DNA from 4 places in the Pectinatus sottacetonis genome. Region 2 is predicted to be linked to each of the others. Evidence: riboswitches for the same ligand, from Rfam matches in the RefSeq annotation. Region 2 holds a riboswitch; each other region holds the start of a gene.
The links. Region 2 has a riboswitch for cobalamin ahead of I6760_RS04590 (energy transducer TonB). Riboswitches for the same ligand answer to the same signal wherever they lie in the genome.
Positions count from the first base shown of each region.

Region 1: another riboswitch for cobalamin. It lies ahead of I6760_RS00925 (hypothetical protein); the one in region 2 lies ahead of I6760_RS04590 (energy transducer TonB).
Region 3: another riboswitch for cobalamin. It lies ahead of I6760_RS09090 (methyltransferase); the one in region 2 lies ahead of I6760_RS04590 (energy transducer TonB).
Region 4: another riboswitch for cobalamin. It lies ahead of I6760_RS01410 (methylmalonyl-CoA mutase family protein); the one in region 2 lies ahead of I6760_RS04590 (energy transducer TonB).

Region 1 covers NZ_WIQK01000001.1:212,286-217,846, forward strand. The annotation lists gene I6760_RS00915 (TonB-dependent receptor domain-containing protein) at 1-1,276, opposite strand, end outside; gene I6760_RS00920 (hypothetical protein) at 1,356-2,753, opposite strand; gene I6760_RS00925 (hypothetical protein) at 3,022-3,456, opposite strand; cobalamin riboswitch at 3,654-3,835, opposite strand; gene I6760_RS00930 (hypothetical protein) at 4,002-4,184, opposite strand; cobalamin riboswitch at 4,144-4,318, opposite strand; gene brnQ (branched-chain amino acid transport system II carrier protein) at 4,764-5,561, opposite strand, start outside.
Region 2 covers NZ_WIQK01000001.1:999,131-1,004,691, forward strand. The annotation lists gene I6760_RS04585 (TonB-dependent receptor) at 1-1,925, opposite strand, end outside; cobalamin riboswitch at 2,126-2,298, opposite strand; cobalamin riboswitch at 2,551-2,724, shown strand; gene I6760_RS04590 (energy transducer TonB) at 2,842-3,723, shown strand; gene I6760_RS04595 (MotA/TolQ/ExbB proton channel family protein) at 3,762-4,394, shown strand; gene I6760_RS04600 (ExbD/TolR family protein) at 4,381-4,791, shown strand; gene leuB (3-isopropylmalate dehydrogenase) at 4,841-5,561, opposite strand, start outside.
Region 3 covers NZ_WIQK01000001.1:1,927,925-1,933,485, reverse strand. The annotation lists gene I6760_RS09105 (methyl-accepting chemotaxis protein) at 1-405, shown strand, start outside; gene I6760_RS09100 (hypothetical protein) at 641-1,138, opposite strand; gene I6760_RS09095 (TonB-dependent receptor plug domain-containing protein) at 1,135-3,096, opposite strand; gene I6760_RS09090 (methyltransferase) at 3,093-4,112, opposite strand; cobalamin riboswitch at 4,246-4,425, opposite strand; gene I6760_RS09085 (MarR family winged helix-turn-helix transcriptional regulator) at 4,560-5,006, shown strand; gene I6760_RS09080 (cupin domain-containing protein) at 5,220-5,357, opposite strand; gene I6760_RS09075 (ECF transporter S component) at 5,411-5,561, shown strand, end outside.
Region 4 covers NZ_WIQK01000001.1:324,162-329,722, reverse strand. The annotation lists gene rplA (50S ribosomal protein L1) at 1-195, shown strand, start outside; ribosomal protein L10 leader region at 194-349, shown strand; gene rplJ (50S ribosomal protein L10) at 366-905, shown strand; gene rplL (50S ribosomal protein L7/L12) at 956-1,324, shown strand; cobalamin riboswitch at 1,540-1,718, shown strand; gene I6760_RS01410 (methylmalonyl-CoA mutase family protein) at 1,924-4,134, shown strand; gene scpA (methylmalonyl-CoA mutase) at 4,131-5,561, shown strand, end outside.

The DNA.
Region 1 (5,561 bases), 790 kb from region 2:
GGCTGCTTACATTGCCGGAGCCGCTGTTATAGTCGGCACCGCCGGCATTCTGGGCACTGAAATCAGCCCCGGAATTAAGCTTGCTGACAAATACCCCTGTATGTACCCTGCCATTAAACAGCTTACGGCGGCGCAGCTTATCATAGCCGACCTGAAGGCCGCTGTAACTCTGGTTAAAGCTAGAACCCTGAATACCGCCAAAATTATATTTGCCATGCCAGTTATTGACATAAAAACCTTCCGGTGACTTACTGCCGGTACGGTCGGCAAAGCGGATATCGTCACCGTGCTTCCATAGTACATCATCTTCGATACGCCACATATTGCGGCTGGCCAGTGCCGCATTGGCCGCCGAGTAAGCCCCCTGGGAAAGATAATTCTGCCGCCGGGCTGTCCAGACCAGGCTCCACACTCTATGTGTAGTATAATCTACTTGCGGATTAGTTTCATCTTGCTGCACCTGCGTCTGCAGCAGATATTTATTGATGGCACCGTCAAGATGGTACTCGCCGCTGCCCGACACATTAAATTTATCCATTGTGGCAGTATCTGAATTGCCTATAGAAAAGATACCAGGTATTCTGTTCTTCAGCATGGCTGCTGTCTGGTGATCCCATGGATAGTAACAATTAGATCCAACCATTCCTTCACCAAAATGATTGCCGATGATATAATGCAGTGTAACATTTACGGTTGGATATTCAGCTGAATTAATTATCTGCGGCGCATCCAAATCTATAAGATCATTACCACCCATCCTATGATACATATCAAAAACAGCTGTTCCCATATTAAGCCGAAAAGCAATATTGCCTTCAAATTTACCATTATCTAATGACAAATCTCGCTCTGTATTAAAAGAGGAAGAGGTTGCTGCCGACCAGGGATCATAGCCGTTTTCCTGAGTATAACCGTTGGCAGCACTGTATTTATATGCCAGGTCTATCATGGAACCGGAATGCATGGTTAAAGCACTCGCATAAATTGCAGACTTAGCATCCAGCGGACGCCATATTCCCCCATTTAAAATATTAATAGGTTCGTTATATCTGGAAACCGGTGGTCCGCCGGTCTGTGTATTTCTGGCATAGGTAGTATAATTACCTCCACTCGTGATATCATAAGTTCCGCTTGGGTCGGCATTTATTCCCCAATTTATGTAATTGGCATTTTCTCCATTTATTACCAGCTGATTCCATGCCTCACATGGTGCGGTATAAGTAAGCAAAAAAAGAGCCAGGGGATATAATACTATATATTTATTATTCCTTTTCAAAATATTTCTTCCTTATTGTTATTATTATAAAAATAAGCAGGGACAAATCCTTTGCCCCTGCATTCAGTCAGTGACCCGGTTATTTGCCGGCATAGGAACTTATAAAATCATCATATTCATCCTGGCTCATCCCGGCACGGGATACCAATACCGGATGGACAAAACCACGGACAGACTTAATAGCACGACTGCCGCGGCGGGTAACGGCCGGCATCGCCAAGGAGATTGCATTAAAGGCCGGAGTACCATCTGTCCAGCCAGAGGCCGTAGCGGCATCGATAGCGCTGCCGGAAATACCGCTGGCATCATAGACACCCAGTGTATCACCCAGCATGCCCCAGACCTTGCCCAATTCGTCGGCCGGCAATAATGCCCACAGATAACCGTTGACAGTTGATATGCTGACATTACTAATCAATGTAGCTGTATTGTACAATAAATCATCACCCGTCAAATCGGCTATATTGGCATGCCATAAATGACCGGTGAAAGCAAAATTGCTGTCGTAAGAACCATTTATGATATAAGCCGTACCATCCTCAAGAATGGCCAGTGAACGGATATCAAATTTATCATTATCGTATTTTGAATCAGTTTCTGTTGAATTGGCCGGCCGAACGAGATCAGTCACGGTAAGGCCGGTGGTGACCTTTTGAATACGTGAAGTATAGTTCCATTTCCACGAAGTCTGGTTCCACTGCGCACCGCCCAGAGCCGTCACATAGAAGCTGCCGCCATAGTACTGCAAATCAAAGACATTCGGTGCCAGGCTGGCACTCGGACCGCCGCCGCTGACCGGTGTCAGCGTGCCGGGATCGAGCTTGACAATGATACTGTTATAGTAAGTATAGTTCGCCGGATTAGATGGCGAACCGGACAGACTATACTGCTGGGCTGCGGCATAAACGTAGTCAGTGCCTGATTCAGTATTAAATACCGAGTCGACACTATGGGCTTTTGCTCCTGATGTTGTCGGTACAAACTGATAATCATGGCTGTCCAATGTCAGGGTTTCGGCTCCGCCGCTGACATCGTGAATAAGCTTGAATATACGTCCGTTATCATTGTTCACTCCGGTATAGTCAGCACCGTAAAGTGTGCCGGCATCAGTCCCGCCCGGTGAATTGATGCTGTAGATATTGAGCAGCGGAGTACCATCATTGTATTCATAAGCCGACGAATTTTCCGCGACTGTTTTTGTCCAACTGCTGGGATCATACACGGAAAGCGTACAAAAAGTCTGTTGATAGCTTGAATCATAATTTCTTTCTACCAGCAGCACCCTGATACCGGTGCCGCTGCCGCCGTTAAAGTAAAAGGCGATAGGATCGGTATTAGTGAACTCAGTCCCGCTCCCTGATACAGGAGTATACGCCGGTGTGCTGGTGCTGCTGGAAGTAATCAGGCGCAGACGCCCCTTGTTTGACAGTGATGTAGCAAAATTATAAAATGTTGCCACTACAGTTGAAGTAGACATAAAAGACCCTTCTTTCTACATAAACAACTAAAATTTGACTGTTCTAACATTGAAACATGAATCATTTTTCACTATAATATTTTTTCACTGCTCCTTTCCCTCGTGGACAAAAAATATCATTTGCAATAAAATTTTTATCCCCCCTTTTTCCTTGACAACAGCATTGTGGTTTATAAAAAACATCTGGTGAAATTGAACTCCTGAAACTTTTATTTTATCCTCCAGCCTCCTGAACAGAACGGTTAAAGGCAAAATACTTAAGTGAAAACTACTGTTTTACTTTCTGAATAACAGCCGCCGTAATATCTGTACTGCTGTAAGTCGTTACTGCAGCCTCAAGCACGACAGCCACACCTGCGTCTGCCGCGGCTGCTTTTACGGCTTTCTGTATTTTTTCCCGCACGGGTTTCAGCAAAACATCTTCTTTTGCGCTTTCTTCCCGTCCGATAGAAATACTGAGTTCCCGGCGTTTATCTGCTGCCATGCCTTTACTGCGCTGGTTATAGTCATTCTGGGCAGCCTTGCGCATATTTTCCAGTTTCTGCAAAATAGCATCAATGCCCGGATAGCTGGCTGTAACCTGCTGTATATCTACTATGGCAATTTTTTCTGCCGGAGCTGCGCGCACTGAAAGCGGCATGAGTATTCCCAAGGCCAGAAACATTGCCGCCATAATGGAAATGGTGTCTGTTATTTTTCTCATATTTTCCCTCTTATCTATAATTTAATAATTATTATTTATTTATACCAGTATTGCTAATCTCCCGCAAATATACTGGTGCGGGATACTAAAATTCTATGGCAATAAATACCGGCAATAAAAAAACTCCCTTGCGGGAGTAATTGCGCTCACAGAAAAAACTGTTCCACGTAATCTCCTCCCCATGCCTCGCAGGTCAAGCGGTGATCGTTAAACAGGCAGTTCTCCTGACTTCGGTTCATAGCTTACCGCGCCTTCCCAAAGCAGCTGCTTCAGTGACGTATTTTGCGGATTGCTCCCCGTTACAGTGGCGGGACCGTGCCGGCTTTTCACCGGACTTCCCTATTAAGCCCCGAAGGGCACCTGTTTCTCTATATTAAGTTTTGTCTGTACTGAAAAAACAGAGTGTACAACTCTCATTTAACCAATGCTGCGCAGCCTGCTATCACACTACGATAAAAACAGCCAAAAAAATATATAGCTTTGATACTCAGCTGCAAAAAAAGCGCCAACCATCCCGCCCGGCGGAACAATTGACGCTCTATTCTCTAAAGCGGCCTGCTTACCGGGTCATCAAATACACACTTCCAGTCAAAATATGCGACCTGAATAATCACAACCAATACAGTATAAACCATCTGCGGCCTGTGAGTGTGTGTCTTCAATCCCCGACCTGTACATCGCAGGCGATACGGATAAATAAAGCAGGCAGTACCCTGACTAAGGCTCATTATCATATTTCTCCCTGGTAAGAGGAAAACAGAAACATGATTCACCTTCACAGTTGCGAGACAGCGCCGGACTTGCACCGGACTTCCCTTTTAAATCCGCCCCAAAGACGGATACCTGATTTTATAAAAAATTCTATTATTTTATTATAATGGCAAAATAACGATTAATGATTTTCTAATAAAAGCTATACATATTTATTTATTGACTGATGGTCATTAAATAGCTTTACTTATAAAGTACCACCCGTATTTATCTTTGTCAACTCATATTTTCATGTATACAGTATATAAACCCTGACAATGCCTTACTGCTATAACTTTATGCCACAGAATTTTTTTTATAATACTGGATGCACTTCTAAGATAAATAAATTTTTTAGCATGTTTTATGAAATATTAAATAAGTGTATATGGTTTAGCAATGCAGTATAACAATCTCATTCAAATTCATATAAAAACAACCCTTTGCCCGCCCTTAAAAGAGCGGACAAAAGCATTTATATTAGACAGGCTTTTATAATCTAAACTATATACGGACAGTTCAAAATGGAAACAAAACTTTCTTACTACACTAAAGAATCATTTATCATCAGCTGTATAAGTCAAGCTTTCTGTCCCTTTTTCAAAACATGATATGCCATAACCAATGATTATTCCTAATAACGCCGGAATAACCCAGCCAAGATGAACAGGATAAAAAGGAATATATTTATTAAATAAGAAATTTATCCCTGTTATTTGTATACCTGCTGCATTTATTCCATCAAAAATACTAAAAAATAAGGTAAACCCCAGGCTCCAGCGGTATACACTGCTGCGTTCCTTCCACACCCTGGAAAATAATGACAAAATCACCAGAACTATAACAACAGGATACATTGCTGTGAGAAATGGCACAGATATTTGAATCAATTTTGTAAGACCAATGTTTGCAGCTACAAAACTAAATAAAATGCAGTAAAGCAGAATACGCTGATAGGATACCCTGTTTTGCGATGCCTTGTTAAAATACCAGGCGCATGCTGATGCTATACCACAGCTGGTAGTAAGACACGCTATAGTCATAATTACTGCTAAAAGGATATTGCCCAGCGGACCGAAAAACACACTGGCTGCATTAGCCAATAATACGGCACCATTATTAAATGGGCCGAAGGAACCTGCACTCGTAGCTCCGATATAAGCCAGTGATATATATACGCCACTCATAAGTATTATGGAAATAAGACCGCCAGCAATACATACGCGGCCAATTCTCCGTTTTTCTTTTACACCGCGCATCCGTACTGTATTTACTACAATAGCACCAACAGCCAATGATGCGAGCAGGTCCATAGTCAGATAACCATTTTGGAATCCCTGGGCAAAAGGAGCTGT
Region 2 (5,561 bases):
CTCACATCAGTTATATTAGTATTATCTACCTTATCACGTTCCAGTCGCCCAAACTGCCATGCATAATTAAAATATCCCTTCAAATAATCTGTAAATTTCCTGCTTAAATCCAATTCTATACCCTGACGTTTTTCCTTCCCATAATTTTCATATTGTTTATATGCTACTGTATTGGTATTAGGTACATAATGGCGTGTAAAAACAATTTTATCATTTGTTATAGTATGATAAACGGCTACATTCATATTAGTTCCTGCTGCCAATTGTTTTTTTAATCCCAACTCAAAAGTATCAGAAACTTCTGGGGCAAGAGCAGGATTAGCTATAGTACCACCGCTGCCACCTTCATATCTATAAACTTCTGATAATGGCGGTGGATTAAAAGAATGACCATAAGACACATACGCTGTTACTTTGTTATTAAATTTATAATCCAATGCTATTTTAGGACTAAATTCTGTATAATTTCCCTCTTTATGATTTACTACCCTGCTAAAGGAACCATCAGCATTGATATACTTACTAAATCCACCGTATTTTTTAAAATAGTCCATTCGTAAACCTGTATATAATGTGACTTTATCAGCAGCTTTATATTCATCTTGTAAAAACACTGCTGTATTACGTGTTTTTCCTCCATGCCTTTCAAACAATCCATATGTACAACTTATTGAATCATGATTTCGCCAATTATTCAAATATGATCTCTTTTGGTCAAAGCTTTCCTGATCAAAAGAAAGTCCTGTTACTACAACGTGTTTTTTTGCTTTTTCCCATGTTTTTTGCAAATCAATATTATACGTTTTACTTGGATAAGTTGAATCTATACCTGTCCCCGACCAATTTATTGATGTTGGATTAAGCGGGCTACTATATCCATTATGACTTATGTCCAAATATCCTAAATGCAGGTATATACTATTTTCTTGGTCTTTATAATTAAGCGTATGTAAGGCAGCTTCCTTTTTACCATCATATCCTAAAAATCGTGCTGGAGAAAAACTAACTACTCGGCCATCCTGAGTCAATACTTTTCCGCTAAATACCTGCTTACCATCTTTATCATAAATATAACTAAATGGATTTTTATAATTATATCTACTTCTACTTTTTAAATAATTATATTTTATTGATTTACTCTTATCAAATTTATATAAAAATTCAAAAGAATAATTTTTATTATTCCATTCTTTTTCCCCTCTTCCGCCAATGACATAATTGCCATTGCTTAATTTTGGCAGCGTAGTTGTGGAAGTACCACTACCTATATTACTTCCTGATGATGTATAGTAATACCCCTTATATCCTGCTGATTTATTATTTTCATATCCTATCCCAACAGAAATTTTTTTGTTTATTTTACTATTTATATATATCGCATCTTTATGTGTATTATTACTTCCATATGATTTTACAATATTTACCGCTAGCTTTTTTTTATTTTCCACAGTAAATATATTTACTACAGCCCCAACTGCATGCCCACCATATAATGAGGACGCTGCTCCCCGTAGAACTTCAATCCTAGCTATATTTTCTACAGGAAGTATTTCCCAATTTACACTACCACTAAATGGATCGTTTATCTGCTGTCCATTTACTAAAACCAAGATATCTGACGAATCGAATCCTCTGATTTGTATTCCTCCTTGCGCTGTTTGATCCATATATACACCTGGAAGCATTTGTAATGCCTCTGGAACAGAATGTATGTTTCTGCATTTTATATTCTCTGCTGTTATCACACTGACATTTGCTGGTACATTTTTTCTTTTTTTTATTGTTCTTGTTGCTGTCACTACAGTACTATCCAAAGCAAATTCGTCCGTATTCGCAGATGCAGCGTAACCTGTTGTCATCCCCCATAACATTCCTCCACAGCAGACGGTAAACAACAATCTTTTCCGTAAACAATATCTCATCATATTACTCCTTTAAATTAAAAATCCGCTATAACCGCTGCATTTACTTTATTAATATTGAATTTAGTTAATAAATTTTTTTATAACAAAAAGGCCATTACCAAGAGGAAATGACCTTTTTACAATAAAAGAACTGGCCAAAGGCCAGTGAATAATATCAATAAATATTGTATAATCGCCGTCCCTATCACTCGCAGGTTATAATGGTGATTGCTGAATAAGCAGTTCTTCTGACTCCAGTTCATTGCAATACCAGCCTTCTCAGATTTCTCCAATGGCATAAAAGGCTTGCTCCCTGTTACAGCGGCGTGACCGTACTGGTTTTTACCAGTTTCTCTATTAAGTCCTAGTGGACACTTATTCCCTCGATATTTTTTTAAAAACATTTTCATTTTATAACTTTACCTATATAAAATCAATAGGTAATATAAATATTATTATTGACAAAAATTATTTATTTCACTTATTATTAATAATTTTACCCTAAAGTACAACCACATATTACATAAAATCCTATAAATAGATAAATTTTGTGATATATATGCTCTAATAGTTTAATTTATATTTCTTGACAAATAATTTAAAGCTTTATATCATAGAAGTTAGATTTATTATCTTGATATAATTATCAATTATTAAATCAGCAGGTGCTGTAAGCTTAATAGAAAAGTACGGTCTACACCGTTGCGGTCCCGCCGCTGTAAAGGGGAATCATACTTCACTAATGTCACTGGGAAACTGGGAAGGCGCAAGTATGGTAATGATCCAGAGCCAGAAGAACTGCCTGCTAAAATCACCGTTAAAACCCACGAGCGATGGGAAGGGGATTGTTTTATTATGATGTCATTATTTTTTATGATATTATAAAGAGCACATTCTTTTCCTTGAATGTGCTCTTTAATTTTAAGGAAATTTAATTATGACATCATCAACTTACAATAACAATAATTATCATAAGCAAGGCCTGGTTATCTCTATTCTTGTCCACCTGATTTTATTTCTTATACTGGCATTAAGTGGTTTTTTTGCTATTAACAAACATATTCATTATCCTGATTCTAATCTTATTTATTATACCGATGATGCTTCATCTTCTTCTGACGCTGGAGGAGGTGGTGGCGGTGGTGGCGGACAAAACAATGCCATTACTAAAAATGATGTTGTCCTACCTGCTGCACAAAATGCTATTTCTAATGATAAAAAAAATCAACCTGTTTCAGAATCAACTTTTAATCCTAATGCACCTCAACCAATAAGGGAGGACAATGCTAACAACACTAAACAAACTGCTTTAGCAAATAGTGATAATAACACTGCACAGGGGACTGGTAAATCTGCTGGCAGCAATAGCAGCAATGGAAATGGCAGTGGCTCTGGTGGTGGAATTGGCACGGGCAAGGGACCCGGCAATGGTTCCGGTTCAGGTGGCGGCAGCGGCTCTGGCACAGGTGGCGGCTCTGGATCAGGCCACGGCAGTGGTACCGGTTCAGGCAACGGATCAGGACATGGCAGCAGACTTAAAGTAACAGTCCCTCCTAGACCTCTTAATGCTCCATCGCCTTCCTATCCTTCGAGTATGCGTGATTCAGAAATTGAAGGATCTGTAAGAGTAAAAATGACTGTCAGTGCTTCTGGCCATGTTGAAAATGTTATTGTTACCTCATCATCCGGGCAAAGTGCTTTTGATTCTGCTGCTATCAATACATCATATCGCTGGACATTTGTACCGGCTCGTAATGCTTATAATCAAAATGTCCGTTGTTATGTTAATAAGGAATTTATTTTCCGTTTCACTCAATAAGTAAAAGTAATATAATATCATCTCTAAGGAGGATTTTAATGGATTTCATTATGCAGGGACTCAGCTATTTTCATAAGGGTGGTTTTGTCATGTACATTCTGCTTTTATGTTCTATATTCGTTCTTTCTATTGGCATTGAACGTTTACTATATTTTAGCAAAGCTGATTCTGGGCGAAATTTTGCTGACAGATTCTATCGTCTTATGGTAAACAATAAAGTAGATGAAGCCAAGGAGTTGGCAACTAAAAGTAAGGGGGATCTAGCCTTGCTTTTGACTTCTGCCATGAATAAAACTTTTTCTGACAAGCATGCTTTATCAGCTTTTTTTGAAATACAATCTGGTATTTCCCTGGCAAAATTCCGGGCTCGTTTATATTATTTAAGCGTAGTTGTTACTATGGCTCCACTGCTTGGATTATTAGGAACTATAAGCGGTATGATATCGGCTTTTAGTGTTTTTAATCTTCAGTCAGGACAGGCAACGGCGATCACTGGTGGTGTTGGGGAAGCACTTATAGCTACTGCTATGGGGCTATGTGTAGCAATAATTGCCCTCATAATTCATGCTTATTTTACTCAAAGGGTTGACAGCATCTTAACGGATATGGAACAATCCTTCTCATTGGTTCAGTCTCATTATGATCGAGGTGAAAAAAATGCGTCTGCGTGACCGCCGTTCTTTTACCAAACCCGAGGTAGTAATAATTCCCATGATTGATATAATGTTTTTTTTATTAGTTTTTTTTATGCTCAGCACATTATATATGGTTAATATAAAAACTATTCCGGTAAATATGCCTAAAACCAGCCATGCTGAAATGCAAACACGTGTAAATTATCTTGTAACATTAAAAAAAGACGGTTCACTATACTTAGAAGATAAACCTATTACTGAGGTATCTCTGCTGCGTCAGGCCCAAATGCAAAAAAAACGCTATCCCAACTTTGCTGTTGTTATTCGTGCTGATAGAGACATTAAATATGATAAGCTTATGGCCTTTCTTGATAGATTAAAAGGTGCTGGTATAACACGCTTTGGCCTTGCCTCTGATACCAAAAATAAATAATTTATAAAAATACCCTCAACGAATTGTTGAGGGTATTTTTATAAATTATTTATTTTATTAAACCAATTACAGCCTGAGTCATTTCAAATGTATTAACCTTTTTAAATCCAGCCGTAAAAAGATCGGCAGTCCTATAACCAGCAGCTAAAACCTCATCCACAGCTGCTTCAATATCACAAGCAGCAGCCTCTTCATGTAGTGAATAACGCAAAAGCATCGCTGCTGACAAAATTGTCCCTAATGGATTAGCTATTCCTCTGCCTGCAATATCGGGAGCTGAACCATGTATCGGTTCAAACAAACTGGTATGCTCACCAATACTTGCTGATGGCATAAGTCCTATTGAGCCACCTAACACAGCAGCTTCATCACTCAATATATCACCAAATAAATTTCCCGTGACAATTACATCGAAAGCTGTGGGATTTATAGCCAGCTGCATAGCACAATTATCCACATACATATTTTCTAATTTTACCATGGGATATTCTCCAGCAATTTTTGCTGTCGTTCTGCGCCATAACCTCGAAGTTGCCAATACGTTGGCCTTGTCAACAGAAGTCACTTTTTTCCGGCGGCCTTCAGCTATTTTTATAGCCAGCCTGACTATTCGATCAACTTCTGGTATGCTATAGTTTTCCAAATCCCAGGCTCTTTCTGTGCCTTTATATTTTTCCCGCTCACACTTTTCCCCAAAATATATGCCACCGATCAATTCACGCACAATTACAATATCCGTTCCCCGTACAATATCTGATTTCAAAGGAGAA
Region 3 (5,561 bases), 930 kb from region 2:
GAAGCAGCCCAGCAAATAGCAGAACTAATAACAGCTATCCAGCAGGATACCGTAAAAGCTGTAAAATCAATGAAGCTCGGACGTGACGCTGTAGGAAATGGTGCTGATTCTGTCGGCAGCCTGCGCAAAATGTTTGAACAAATCAGTGTTCTGGTAAATGAAGGCGCTCAAGAAATAAAACATATGGAAAAAGCTATTGATATTGTTGATAACGATGCTGATAAAATTGCTGATGATGTTCTAAAAATAAGTGACCACGGCAAAAAAGTATCTGGAGAAATGCAGTCAGTATCCGCAGCAACGGAACAGCAGTCTGCCTCTGCTGAAGAAATTGCCGGAGCAAGTGACTCTTTGGCAAAATTAGCCCAGAACCAGCAAGCAGCAATCAGCAAGTTCAAGTTTTAAATAAAATAGGGCTGTCGCATAAATGATGTTGATCTCATAAAGATGTATCAATTGCTATGTGCTTTTCTATCATCTTAAAGATGAATTTGGAAAATGATATTGCATATTTATGAATCAAAATTTATACATGCGACAGTCTTTTTTATAGGCAATGTACAGCAAATTTTAAAGTAAAAAATATATTTTTTGCTTTACCTTAAATAATCCAGGATAAATATACTAATTAATAAACAAGCTATTGTCCTATTTTAGTATCAAGTTTTTCACCAAGATAAATACCACAACTTCCTGTTAATATTTGTATAGCTGCTATTAGAAACTGCAGCCATATAAACTGCTCACCAAAATGGAAAAAATGCAATACTACTGCACTACTCAGATACATCGTCATGGCACGTATCACAGAAGGCAGCGAAATTCTCTTCCACATAGAAGCCTTTAAAACAATTTTATAAGTATATATATATGCGATATTAGTAAGCAATGCCGGAATTATCAATACATAAGCAATAAATGCTCCTTGCAGTAACGCTATAACAGGCAAAAATAAGCTTAACAAGCATGCTCCTTTCAAAAAAGCTATTTTAAAAGAATATATGATACATGCATTAAGCATGGCACCAATAACAAATATACTGATTATTGGTGGTAAAGGAAAAACAAGGCGAAGAGACTGGATAACCGCTGAAACAGCAATAATCAAACTAAGCTTGGTAATTAATGATGTCTTCATAATTTTATCTTGTACCCCATTTCAACCATTATCCCCGGAATAGAAAGAATATCGTCCTTGTGATTAAATATATTTTTTACAGCAACATTTATTGATTGGTTTTTCGTTAAATCCTTTTCACAGTTTATATTCCATATCATATAATTTTTTTGTGTGCTTGTATTGGCATCTGGCTGACAATAATATCCAATATATTCATCCATCCAAATAGCTATGCGCCAATTTTGTACCGGATGAAAAGTCCACTGAGAACTAATCTTATGTCTGGCTCTGTCATATAGTTTTTCATTTGTATCAGAATTAATTGCATTTAAATAAGTATAATTTATATTCCAGTCAAGATTCCTGCCTATTGGCCGATACAAACTAGATTCTATTCCTTGAATTTTTACCCGATCAATATTTTGATATTGTAATTGATTTGAGCTAATCCATACCTGATCAATCATATCTTTTACCCTGCTGGAAAAAAAAGTAACTTTTCCATTAGCATGTTTCCAATCTTTTTCCACAGAAATATCATAAAACATTGATTTTTCCGGTGTCAAATCAGCATTTCCTGCAAGATTAACTAAATTACCATTTTTAACAATATTTAAATTCAAAAATAATTGATTAGGTGACGGCACACGAAATCCTGTTCCTATATTCAATTTATACCGCAAATCCGCTCTAGGAGCATAGGTCAATCCAAGTTTAGGACTTAAATTTGCCTTAAATCTATTACTATCATCCAATCTAAAAGATGAGACCATAAACCAATCAGGAGCCATTTTCCATTCATCCTGCAAAAAAACTCCTGTATAATTAGTCCTTACTGCCGAACCCGAATAAAGTTTCCCACGAAGTATTTTACTAAATTCATTTTCACCAGTCTGTATTCCTGTTCCTTTAAATAACTCTGAACGATAATCACTTCCCCATGTAAAACGGTGCTTATTACTAATATTACGACTGGAGCGGGCTTCAATTCCTGTTAATGTAGTTCGTCCATAAATTGCATTAGTATATTGTCCTGTGCGTCGATTCAGAGTATCGTTAGTTTTATTCCAAATTGAATTATAAATATTTATATATGTATCACATAACTTTTGCTTTTTTTCATAGCTCAAACTATACTGCTGCCGATTATTTTTATTATGTAGATCCGTAAAAATTTTATAATTTTTCAGACCATTAAATATCCCATATTCATGGTTATTTTCCCGCATGTAAGATGTATATAATGAAAAAGTTTCATCCTTTGCTGAATGATAATTTATTCTTGCATTAAAATTGTTACGAGTACCAAAAGGGAAAAAACTAGTTCCATTTTCTTTTGCGAGTAAATTCTTTTTTACATGATTAGCAGAAATATAAAACTCCGTTTTACCTTTAAGCCCTGAACCATAAGATACAGAATAATCATGTGAAGAATGAGCCGTAGTATTATCTAATAATTCATTTATTTCTAATTTTAATTTTTTCTTTTTTCCTTTTTTAGTCACAAGATTAATTACACCACCCAAAGCATCTGCGCCATACATTGCAGCTGCACTGCCACGTACAATTTCTATACGCGAAATATTATCAAGTGGCAATCTTGCCAATTCATAATCAAAATCTGGTTCCGCAGGAATACGCCGACCATCGATAAGAATCATTGAATATCTAGACGAAAATCCTCTAATATTAAGCGTCTGTTTCCCATCATTTCTGCTTATGGCAATTCCTGGTAAACTATCGATAATATCCTGCAGTGTACGGGCATTACGTCTGCTTATATCCTCAGCTGTTATCACTGATACATCAGTAGGTAATATTTTTTTATTTATCGGCGTCTTAGTAGCAGTTACTATTGTTTCTTCAAGAGAAAATGCCGATAGATCTTTTTCTGAAACATCAGTATTTTTTGCCATACAATAGCCTATATTATTTACTAATAAAATTACCAGTATAGTTAATAAATATTTTTTCATATAGCTGTCTTTTTCCCTTCTTTTTGGTACCATTCACCCTGAAGTTTAGCTATTACACCTTTTTGTTCTTTACAAGCCACTGCTTTAAACCCTACTTTTTCCAAATAAGCTCTAAGTTCAGGCTTGGGAGTTAAAATATTGAATCCTGCAAAATTACTGGACAACCAATTAAGAACAGCTTCTTTAGGAGCTGTCAATTCTTTATTGACATTATGGCTTACAAGATAAAGATACGCTTCGTCATTACACGCTTGATATATTTTTTCCAAAAGATTTTGAAGCTGTACTCCCGCAAAATCGAGTACACCAGATGCTATAACTAAATCATATCCTGTTCCTAAATTATCTGTTAAAAAATCGCCCGACAATATAGAAAGCTTTCCAGTTAAGTTTTCTTTCTTTATAAAACTACCTGGTATGTCAGCAACTTCAGGCTTTTCGAAAACAACTCCTTCTGACTGCGGATATTCTTTAATGAATTCTATTGCCATCCTGCCGGAGCCACCCCCTAAATCAAGCAAACGGATTTTTTGTTTCTTGCTAAAAAAAGTTCTAGAAGAAGTCAGCAGCGACTGTACTCTTCCAGTCTTTATTTCCGTATCAGCCAAACGTGCCAGCTCATGAAAATCATAAAATGAAAAAACGGAATTTTTGGCAGCAGTTGCTCCAAACCTTACTAAATCATCTATATTATTAAGATGTGTTTTTTTATCCCAAAACAAAAAATACTCTCCTAAATATAAATGACTGTTTCTCGATAAATAAACTGCTGCTTCATTTTTATTAATATAAAAATGACCTGTTTTATCCAATATTCCCATAGATGTTAACCCCCGCAGCAAATGTCCCAGATTTTCCTTGTCGAAACCCGTTAAATCAGCCACTTTATCAACAGTTTTTGCTTCATCTAAAAAGGAAAATACATCCAAACGAATAGCCGCTAGTAATATCTGGGTTTCCTTTTGCTGTTGCAATATATTAAAAAATATTCTCGGACTGTAATCTGGCATTTTCATAAAATATCTCCTTTTATCATAAATTAGAAACTATTTTGACATAAAAAAAGACTTGACGATCAATTTTGATATGATCAACAAATCTTCATTATAACAAGGCATTGCTAATCTCCTCCCCATCGCTCGCAGGTAAAACGGTGATTTTTATCAGGCAGTTCTCCTGGCTATGGATCATTGCTGTTCATCAAACCTTCCCAGATATATATCCAGTGGTATATTTTGTGATAGCTCCTCATTACAGTGGCGGGACCGCGTTGGCATTTCACCAAACTTCTCTATTAAGCAATAAAGCACCTGATATTATTAAATTTTTTTAGCTGCATAATATTTTTTATGCTTGTATATTAACAATTTATATTGTTTTTGTCAACCAGGGTTACAAATATAGCATAAATTATTTATTAAATTTAACTTGAATCCACAATAAAATATTAATAAAATAGATATATGGATAAAAAAACACAAATTTCATCACAATTAGTAGGCCTTATCGAAACTATTGCAAATAGTAAAATGAAAAAAATGAACTTCGGCAGAGGAATTATATTATATAGGGGGGAAATCCATTTAATAAAAGTTTTAGGTGATTATCCAGGAATGTTCATTTCTGAAATTGCACGTTTTTTTTCTGTATCACGAGCAGTTATTTCCAAAAGCATTGCCAAACTAGAAAAACATGGATTTGTAGAAAAAAAGATCGATATGGACGATAAAAAGAGAATCCGTATCTTTTTAACACCTCTGGGGAAAAAAGCTTTTCTCCAGCACAAAATTTTCCATGAAGAAAAAGATAGTTATATGTTTGATTATTTAAAAACGCTTTCCCCAATGGCACTGGAAAGCATATCAAATTTTTTAGACTACGCACAAAAAATGGTTGATCATCACTTTTAATCTAATACAAAAAACTGTCGCATGAATAGCATTCTCTTATAAAAATGCATACATGTGACAGCATATTTTAGCTGGGAGTAATCTGTTTATTTCATCCAGGATACCTTAGCAGCGGAAATGACAGCATCATTTTGGGCAAATTGCTCCAGACTGCCATCTTTTGCCTGAACACAAACATACTATAAGTCTTCCTTTCCAGCTGTTAATGCTCATTCAGCATGGTACTACCCGGATCATACTTCTTTCCCTTATCGAAAATTCTTCACCATCAACAAAAAATCTGCCGCTGCCATTAGTAATAACATAAAGGTCTTCATTTTCCTTATGGCTGCGGACAAAAGAATTGCCCATACCAGCAGGAAGACAATTAACTGATACTAAACTATTTTAAACGAGGGATTAATATGGATAATAGTAAATTAAAAAACGTTGTTCTTACAGCAATGTTTGCCGCACTTATTTTTTTAGGAACATTTATCATACGGATTCCCATTCCAGCAACCAGCGGCTATATTCATTTTGGTGACGGATTTATTTATGTGGCAGCTATGGTTT
Region 4 (5,561 bases), 670 kb from region 2:
ATTCATGTTCCTATTGGGAAAGCGTCTTTTGATAATGCTAAATTATTAGAGAATCTTCAGATTTTACTTGATACACTTGTAAAAGTAAAACCAGCTGCTGTAAAAGGACAGTACATGAAATCTGTTACTATAGCTGCAACTATGGGACCAGGGATTCACATTAACCCGCTTATAAAGACTTCTAAAGCTGAATAATATAATTCTTATAAAACTTAAGACAGCAGGTGCTGCAGACGCAGTATAATAGATAAGCCTGCCGAGGTTAAATGGATTTTTGATATATAGTATTTAATATAATCTTAAATTCAGCCTGCGGCAGGAATGTCGCAGGCTGTTTTAGTTTTGTATGAGAGGAGGTGTTTTCATTGGCAGTACGTCCAGAAAAACAAGCTATTGTTGCTGAATTAAAAGAAGAACTTTCTAAAATACAAAGTCTTGTTCTTACAGGATATAAAGGTCTTAATGTTTCACAGGATACTCAACTGCGTACAAAAATGCGTGAAGCAGGTGTTACTTACCGTGTAGTAAAAAATACTATGCTGCGTTTTGCTGTGAAAGAATTGGGATATGAAGAATTGGTTCCTTACTTAGAAGGTACTACCGCTATTGCTTATTCGGCAGAAGATCCTGTTGCACCAGCAAAGGTAATCGAAGCTTTTATTAAGGAAAATAACTTAGCAAAAACAGATGTTTTAACTGTTAAAGCTGGTGTAGTTGATGGTAAAGTTATTGATGAAGCTGGAGTTAAAGAATTGGCTTCCCTGCCATCTCGCGAAGTTCTCATTGCCAAAATGCTTGGCAGTATGCAGGCTCCTATTTCCGGTATGGTCAATGTACTTCAAGGAACTATTCGCAACGCTGTATATGTGCTTGAAGCTATTCGTAAACAAAAAGAATCAGCATAAGCAGATTACTATATAAAACTAATAAAAATTATCTTATGGAGGATATTAAAATGACTAAAGAAGAAATAATGCAGGCCATTGAAGAAATGACTGTTCTTGAATTATCTGAACTCGTAAAAGCTATGGAAGACAAATTTGGTGTTAGTGCAGCTGCTCCTGTTGCTGTTGCAGCTGCTCCCGCTGCCGGTGGTGCTGCTGCTGAAGAAAAAACTGAATTTGATGTAGTTCTTGCATCAATTGGTGCTAGCAAAATCAATGTAATTAAAGCTGTACGTGCCATTACAGGTCTTGGCTTAAAAGAAGCTAAAGCTTTAGTTGATGGTGCACCTGCTCCTATCAAAGAAAAAGTTTCTAAAGATGAAGCTGCTGATATTAAAGGCAAATTAGAAGAAGCCGGCGCAACTGTAGAAGTAAAATAAATTATTTTACAGCTCGGTTAAAAAAGCCCTGTATCTAAAAAAGATATGGGGCTTTTATATTTTTCTATATGTAAAAAAATATAATAAAAATTTAAAAAGTATTAATTAAAAAAACATTATGTTATAATTTTCATAATAACTGTGTCATATTAAAAAATATCTAAAAAAGTATAGTTGACAAATACAATAAATCCGGTTAATATTAACATGAAAATAGAATATAGAGGAAAACAGGTGTCTATTAGGACTTAATAGGGAATTCGGTATAAGCCGAAGCGGTCCCGCCACTGTAAAGATGAGTTTTTCAAACTATGCCACTGAAGCTGATGCTTTGGGAAGGCTTGAAAATACAATGAGTCTAAGCCAGGAGAACTGCCTGTTTTAACATCACCGTTAGCATCAGAACTTATTGATGCTTATACCTGCGAGCGATAGGGAGGAGATTTTTACTGTGCATATAAAATTTTACATAGTTATTTCTCCGGCTTAGTTTTTTAGCCGGTTTTTTATTTGCCTAAATTTTATAAAGCTTAGTATTTATCATCTGTCTGGAACTTGCAGACAGATTTTTTTATTTTGTAATTTTGAGAGGGAGGTTTCTGATGAAAGAAGAAACAAAAAATCAAGATGAAGGCGGCAGTCTTGATTTGAAGGCTATGCTGAAAAAAGCGGACGAACAAACAGATTTTCCTAAAGTACCATTTGATGAGTTTGTTCCGCCTACTTATGAAGAATGGAAAGATGCCTGTATTGCGCTGCTAAAGGGTGCACCATTTGATAAGAAAATGTATACGAAAACATATGAAGGCATTACATTTGAACCTATGTATACCAAGGCTATGACAGAAAGTATCCTACCCAAAAATTCTTTTCCGGGAATGAATGATTTTATGCGTGGTTCACGTATAAGTGGGTATGTAGGACAGCCATGGGGTGTGGCACAGTCATGTGATGAAACTCTGCCGAAGGAAAATAATGAGCTTCTCAAACATGAAATTGACAGGGGATCAACTATCTATAATTTGAGGCTTGACAGGGCTACTATATTGAATGAGGATGCTCAAAATGCCGATAAGGTTGGTGATGAAGGTTGTAGTATAACTACACTTGCTGATATGCATAATATTCTTAACGGTCTTGATCTGAAGAAATATAGGTTATATATTTATGCAGGTGCATCGGCACTGCCTATTTTATCAATGGCTGCAGGGGCATTACAAGCATCAGGGAAACATTTGAAAGAACTGCATGGTTTTATAGGCGCGAATCCTATTGGACAGATGGTAGCACAAGGAAAAAATTACACTGCCCTTACTGATTTGTATGATGAAATGTACCAATGTGCGTTATGGGCTGATAAAAATACACCTGACTTGCGGACTATTATGGCAAAAAGTGATGTGTTTAGTCGTGGTGGAGCTAATGATGTACAGGAAATGGCATATACGATATCCATGGCTGTAGCTTATTTGAGAGCTATGCAGGAACGCGGTTTGACAATTAAGCAAGCGGCATCAAAGATTTGTTTTGGTTTTTCAATGGGTGCTAATTTCTTTATCCAGATAGCAAAATTGAGGGCCGTTCGTCCTATATGGGCAAAAATTGTAGAAGCATTTGGCGGAGATGAAAACGATCAGCGTATGTATATTCATGCCAGACCGGCATTGTTTTTTAAAACAGTTTATGATCCCTATGTAAATATGCTCAGAAATACTACGGAAATTTTTTCTGGTGTTGTTGGAGGGGTGGATTCATATGAAAATGCAACTTTTGATGAACCTATTAGAAAAGGTGATGAATTTTCCCGCCGTATAGCCCGTAATGTGCAGATTATGCTTCAAGAAGAGTTTGGTTTATTAAAACCGATAGATCCGGCAGGTGGTTCATGGGCTGTTGAAAGTCTGACAAAACAGATGAAGGAAAAGATTTGGGCAGAATTTCAATTAATAGAACAAAAAGGTGGATTAATCAAGGCCCTTCAGGAAGGATATCCGCAGACTCAGATCGCTGAAGTATTGCAATCAAGATTCAAAAATGCAGAATTTCGTAAAGATCGTATTGTTGGGAATAATATGTATCCTAATATGACAGAAAAACTGATTGATAAACGTCCGGAAGATACAGTTGCCCTTAAAAAGCAACGTACAGATGAAATTAACGAATATTTGAGTGATATTGATGAAGTATTTAAGCAGGAAAAGCTAAGTAAACTAGCTGATATATCACAGAAAAATTTGGTTGATTCAGCTATAGAGGCAGTAAAATCTGGGGCAACTATTGCTGAAATACGTAAAGCGCTTAATACGAGATATGATGGTGTAAGTGAAAATATAGAAGTAATAATGCCGCACCGTTGGAGTGAAAGATATGAAGCTTTGCGTAAGGTAACAGAAAATTATAAAGAAAGAAATAATGATAATGTCAAAGTGTTTTTAGCGAATATGGGGCCGATACCGCAACATAAAGCCAGAGCAGATTTTTCTACCAGTTTTTTGCAAGTAGGGGCATTTGATGTCCTTTCAAACAATGGCTTTAAGACAACAGATGAGGCAGTTGAAGCGGCTAAAGAGTCAGGAGCAGATGTTGTTGTTATATGTTCTTCAGACAAAACATATCCGGAAATTGTGCCAGAATTAGCGCCTAAACTGAAAAAGGCTCTGCCGGATGCTGAACTCTATTTAGCTGGCGCTGCTCCTAAGGATTTAGAACCTGTATATCGAAAAGCTGGCGTGGATGATTTTATTTCAGTCAGAGCAAATTGTTATAAAATTTTACAGTTTTTGCAAAAAAAGAAAGGTATGGTTGAATAATGTCTTTTCAAAATCCTGATTTTAGCAAAATAAAAATTAATGACATACCATCCCATTCGGAAAAAGAATGGAAAGAACGTTTAGAAAAAGAAACAGGCATGAAATATGATGATTTAATTGGCAAAACAATGGAACATATTCCTGTAAAGCCAATGTACAATTTTGATGAGTATGCACATATGAACCATCTGGATTTTGCCAGTGGTATTCCTCCATGCCTGAGAGGTCCATATTCCACAATGTATGTATTTCGTCCATGGACAGTACGCCAGTATGCTGGGTTTTCTACAGCAGAAGAATCAAATGCATTTTATCGCCGCAACTTGGCAGCAGGACAAAAAGGATTGTCTATAGCATTTGATTTACCGACACATCGCGGTTATGATTCTGATAATCCTCGTGTATTGGGTGATGTAGGTAAAGCTGGTGTTGCTATTGACTCCATTTTGGACATGCGTATACTATTCAGTGGGATTCCACTTGATCAAATGTCAGTATCAATGACAATGAATGGAGCTGTGCTGCCGATAATGGCTTTCTACATTCTATCAGGAGAAGAACAGGGTGTAGATAAGAAAGTTATGGCTGGAACAATTCAAAATGATATTTTGAAAGAATTTATGGTTCGTAATACTTATATTTATCCTCCGGAAATGTCTATGCGCATAATAGGTGATATATTTGAATATACAACAAAATATATGCCTAAGTTTAACAGTATATCCATATCAGGTTATCATATGCAGGAAGCAGGTGCTACTGCTGATATTGAACTGGGATATACTCTGGCAGATGGACTTGAATATATAAGGACAGGTGTTAATGCAGGATTGCCTATAGACTCTTTTGCTAAGCGTTTATCATTTTTCTGGGCAATAGGAAAAAATTATTTTATGGAAGTGGCAAAAATGCGTGCCGCACGTGTTCTCTGGGCGAAAATAGTAAAATCGTTTGGTGCAGAAAACAATAAATCAATGGCACTTCGTACACATTGCCAGACTTCAGGCTGGTCACTTACAGCACAAGACCCGTTTAATAACATATCGAGAACCTGTATGGAAGCAATGGGAGCGGCTCTTGGTCATACACAGTCATTGCACACGAATGCTCTTGATGAAGCAATAGCATTGCCTACAGATTTTTCAGCGCGTATAGCTCGTAATACACAGCTTTATATCCAGGATGAAACACGAGTATGTAAAATAATTGATCCATGGGGTGGTTCTTATTATGTAGAAGCACTCACTGATGAAATAATTCGTCGTGCATGGGCTCATATCCAAGAAGTAGAAGCATTAGGTGGTATGGCTAAGGCAATATCTACAGGTTTGCCTAAGATGCGTATAGAAGAAGCCGCTGCCCGCCGCCAGGCACAGATAGATTCAGGCAATGAAACTATTGTTGGACTTAACAAATATCGTTTGGAA